2 regions of the Streptomyces sp. P9-2B-2 genome follow, and region 2 is predicted to be linked to the other one. Evidence: riboswitches for the same ligand, from Rfam matches in the RefSeq annotation. Region 2 holds a riboswitch; the other holds the start of a gene.
The links. A riboswitch is a leader RNA that binds a small molecule or an ion and turns the genes downstream of it on or off. The one in region 2 is predicted to bind S-adenosylmethionine.
Positions count from the first base shown of each region.

Region 1 (2,386 bases), 2.9 Mb from region 2:
GACGGATCGTCGCCGTGGGCCCGGAGGTGGGGGCGACCGCGTCGAGTGTCTTGAGGCCGTCACCCGTGTTCAGTACGACGGTGGTCAGGGACGGGTCGAGCACGCCGTCCTCGATCAGCTTCTTGGTCACGCCGACGGTCACGCCGCCCGCGGTCTCCGCGAAGATGCCTTCCGTCCTGGCCAGCAGCTTGATCGCGTCCACGACCTGCGCGTCGTTGACATCCTCGACGGCACCGCCCGTACGGCGCGCGATGTCGAGCACATACGGCCCGTCGGCGGGGTTGCCGATCGCCAGCGACTTGGCGATGGTGTTCGGCTTCTGCGGGCGGACGACATCGTGGCCGGCCTTGAACGCCGTGGACACCGGCGAGCAGCCCTCCGCCTGGGCGCCGAAGATCTTGTACGGCTTGTCCTCGACCAGGCCGAGGGCGATCAGCTCCTTGAGCCCCTTGTCGATCTTCGTGAGCTGCGAGCCGGACGCGATCGGGATGACGATCTGGTCCGGGAGCTGCCAGCCCAGCTGCTCACAGATCTCGTACGCGAGCGTCTTGGAACCCTCGCCGTAGTAGGGGCGCAGATTGACGTTGACGAAACCCCAGCCCTCACCCAGCGGGTCACCGATGAGCTCGGAGCAGAAGCGGTTGACGTCGTCGTAGTTGCCCTCGATGCCGACCAGGTCACCGCCGTAGACCGCGGCCATCACGACCTTGCCGGCCTCCAGGTCGTGCGGGATGAACACACAGGACTCGAATCCGGCCCGGCGCGCCGCGGCGCCGACCGCACCGGCGAGGTTCCCGGTGGAGGAGCAGGAGAGGGTGGTGAAACCGAAGGCGCGGGCGGCCTCGACGGCGATCGCCACGACGCGGTCCTTGAAGGAGTGCGTCGGGTTGCCGGAGTCGTCCTTGACGTACAGACCGCCGGTGACGCCCAGCTCGGCGGCGAGCCGGTCGGCCTTGACGAGCTTGGTGAAACCGGGGTTCAGGTTGGGCTTGTCGGCCACGTCGGCGGGGACGGGCAGCAGCGGGGCGTAGCGCCAGATGTTGTCCGGACCGGCCTCGATCTGCTTCCGCAGGCTCTCGGGGTCGCCGCTCGGCAGGTCGTAGGCGACTTCGAGCGGCCCGAAACATTCCTGGCACGCGAAGATCGGGCCGAGCGGGAAGCGCTGTCCGCACTCGCGGCAGGACAGAGCTGCGGCGGGGCCCAGAGCGACGGTGGGGGTGTTTTCGGTGACTTGCACAGCCATGGAGGCGAGGCCCTTTCTCCTCATCTTCCTCGCAGCGAATCTCGCCACGAGACGGATTTGGCACCTTCCCTAGCCGGGAGCCTCACGCGCGCGGGACGTCAGCGTCCTGGCGGCAAGACCGGCTGGAGGGTTGCCGGGGCTTCAACGGGCCGTATCCCTCTGCCCCTCTGGATGAGCGGTATGGCGCTGGGACTGAACCCAGGCATTTGTGGCGCGGGGACCCCGACATGCGACGGTCATCCGCGTTGTTCAAGACTGTAACCGAAGGCACTGACAGTTGAGATAGTCGTCCGAACCGCGAGATGGATCACACAGGCCGCCGATCGGGCGGCGACCGAGGAGTAGTAGACGTGCTGGAAGAGGTCGAGAGCTGGCTGACCAGCCACTCCTGGTCCGCCGCTGACCGTCCGCTGGGGCAGCTTCTGGAGGCCAAGCGCCAGACGGGCCGTACGGTCAGTGTCGTGCTGCCCGCGCTCGACGAGGAGGCCACGGTCGGGGCGATCGTGGCGGTGATCCGTGCCGAGCTGATGACCGAGACCGTTCCCCTCGTCGACGAGCTGGTGGTGCTGGACTCCGGCTCCACCGACCGCACCGCCGAGGTCGCCGCGGCGGCCGGCGCCCGGGTCGTCCCCCGCGACAGCGTCCTGCCACGGCTGCCCGCGCTGCCCGGCAAGGGCGAGGTGCTCTGGCGCTCCCTCCTGGCCACCACCGGCGACATCATCTGCTTCATCGACGCCGACCTGCGCGAATTCTCCGCCGCCTTCGTCTCCGGGATCATCGGCCCGCTGCTGACCGACCCGGACATCCAGTTCGTGAAGGCGATGTACGACCGTCCGCTGGAGACCGGCGACGAGGGTGCCGGGGCCGGCCAGGGCGGCCGGGTCACCGAGCTGGTCGCCCGCCCGCTCCTCAACCTCCACTGGCCCCAGCTGGCCGGCTTCGTCCAGCCCCTCGGCGGCGAGTACGCGGCCCGCCGCTCCCTCCTGGAACGCCTCCCCTTCCCCGTCGGCTACGGCGTGGAACTCGGCCTGCTCGTCGACTCCCTGCACACCGTCGGCCTCGACGCCCTCGCCCAGGTGGACGTCGGCGTACGCAAACACCGCCACCAGGACGGCCAGGCCCTCGGCCGGATGGCCGCCGCGA
Region 1 is NZ_CP129126.1:5,438,256-5,440,641, reverse strand. It holds gene thrC (threonine synthase) at 1-1,243, opposite strand, end outside; SAM riboswitch class I at 1,261-1,421, opposite strand; gene QT196_RS23960 (glucosyl-3-phosphoglycerate synthase) at 1,594-2,386, shown strand, end outside.
Region 1: another riboswitch for S-adenosylmethionine. It lies ahead of thrC (threonine synthase); the one in region 2 lies ahead of QT196_RS11140 (aminotransferase class V-fold PLP-dependent enzyme).

Region 2 (2,386 bases):
CCGCGCAGCGGACCCCGCCCGCCGCAGGCGCAACGGCGAGAAAGCCACAAACGTCGGCCAAGGCAAAGCGCAGCGGAACGGCGGGAAAGCCGAAAACGTGGGAATCAAGCGGGGACACAACGCCCGCCTTCGGTGCGGTAGTTCCAGCGGGCGCCGTTCGTCACCAGTTCCTTGACCGCTTCCAGGAAGCGGTCTACGTGCTCGTCCGGCGTGCCGGCGCCGAAGCTCACGCGGATGGCGTTGAGGGACTTTTCGCCGGGGGCCGCGTCGGGGGCGCCGCACTCGCCGGGGTCCTGGGGGGCGCTGCCCAGGAGGGTGCGGACGAGGGGGTGGGCGCAGAAGAGGCCGTCGCGGACGCCGATGCCGTACTCGGCGGAGAGGGCGGCGGCGAAGTGGGAGCTGTTCCAGCCTTCGACGACGAAGGAGAGGACGCCCACGCGGGCGGCGTCGTCGCCGAAGAGGGAGAGCACGGTGACCTCGGGTACCTCGGCCAGGCCGGTGCGGAGGCGGGCGATCAGCTCCTGTTCGCGGGCGACCAGGCCCTCGAAGCCGGCCTCGGTGAGGGCCCGGCAGGCCGAGGCGATGGCGTAGGCGCCGATGACGTTGGGCGAACCGGCCTCGTGGCGGGCCGCGGTGGTGTGCCACTCGACGTCGACCCCGCCGTCGGTGCGGCGGGAGACCTTGCGGCTGGCGCCGCCGCCGGCCAGGTACGGGGCGGCGTCCCGCAGCCAGTCGGCGCGGCCGGCCAGCACCCCGGCGCCGAACGGCGCGTAGAGCTTGTGGCCGGAGAAGGCGACCCAGTCGACGTCCAGGTCGCCGAGGTCCACCGGGTGGTGCGGGACGAGCTGCGCGGCGTCGAGCACGATCCGGGCGCCGTGGGCGTGCGCGGCTGCCGCCAGCTCCCGCACGGGCCACAGTTCACCGGTCACATTCGACGCACCGGTCACACAGACCAGCGCCGGGCCGTAGGGCTCGCGTGCGGCCAGCGCCTTTTCGAGGGTGTCCACGGCCTGCTGCGGGGTGCGCGGGGCGTTGAGGTAGGTCACCGTGACGTCGGGGCGCTGCTCCCACGGCAGCAGTGAGGCGTGGTGCTCGGTCTCGAAGACGAACACCCGGGTGTTCTCGGGGAGTACGGCGGCGAGCAGGTTCAGCGAGTCGGTGGTGGAGCGGGTGAAGACGACCTGGTCGTCGGTGCGGCAGCCGAGGAACTCCTCGATCGTGCGGCGGCTGTTCTCGAAGAGGTCGGTGGAGAGCTGCGAGAGGTATCCGGCGCCGCGGTGCACGCTGCCGTAGTACGGGGCGTAGGCCGCCACGTCGTCCCAGACCCGCTGGAGCGCGGGGGCGCTGGCGGCGTAGTCCAGCGCGGCGTAGTCGACTTCGCCGCCGGTCACGAGCGGGACGAGGACGTCCCGGCCGAGAACCGGCAGCGGGGCACAGACGGAGCGGTCGGCGGCAACGGCGGAAACGGACATGGCGAACTCCCGTAAGAGGTAAGCGAATTCGCGGCGGGCGGGGGCGCGAAAGCGCGCCGGGGCACCGCGGCGAAAAAGGAAAAAGGGATGCGGAAAAGGGGCCGTCGGGCCCTATCGCATTCGCTGATTCACGGAAGTTCTCCCTCGGGGACCAGGATCCCTGGCGAGGGATCCGCGCTTGCCGCAGACCTCGCTGCCTACGGCCTGGTCATCACCCGGGGCACCCCGCCACGGAAGGAGGGTTGCCGGACAGCGGGCCGGGGCCTGCATCGCTGTCACTCGTGACCTGCGCAGCATCATGCCACACGGGCAAAGAGGCGCAAGGCCCGGTCCGTATGACGGACAGGGCCTTGCGTCACACCGTGTGTCACCGCGCGCTCATGTGTTGCTGGCGGCCACCCAGCGCTCCAGCGCCCGCTTGGCCGCGCCGGAGTCCACCGAGGCCGCGGCCCGCTCGATACCGGCCCGGATCTGCTCGGCCAGCGGGGCGTCCGCCGGCTCCAGCGCGACCAGCGCCGCCGCGGAGTTCAGCAGCACCGCGTCGCGCACCGGGCCGGTCTCCCCGTCCAGCAGCCGGCGGGCCACCTCCGCGTTGTACGAGGCGTCCGCCCCGCGCAGCGCCTCCACCGGCACCAGGGGGATGCCCACGTCCCGGGGGTCGAAGGACTCCTCGCGCACCGTGCCGTCCCGGACGATCCACACCCGGGAGGTCGCGGTCGTGGTCAGCTCGTCCAGGCCGTCGTCGCCGCGGAACACCAGCGCCGACGAGCCGCGCTCGGCGAGCACCCCGGCCAGGATCGGCGCCATCCGGGCGTCCGCGACACCGGTCGCCTGGGCGCGGACCTTCGCGGGGTTGGTCAGCGGGCCGAGCACATTGAAGGTGGTACGGATGCCGAGCTGGGCCCGCGCGTTGG
Region 2 is NZ_CP129126.1:2,564,675-2,567,060, forward strand. It holds gene QT196_RS11140 (aminotransferase class V-fold PLP-dependent enzyme) at 105-1,472, opposite strand; SAM riboswitch class IV at 1,642-1,759, opposite strand; gene trpD (anthranilate phosphoribosyltransferase) at 1,851-2,386, opposite strand, start outside.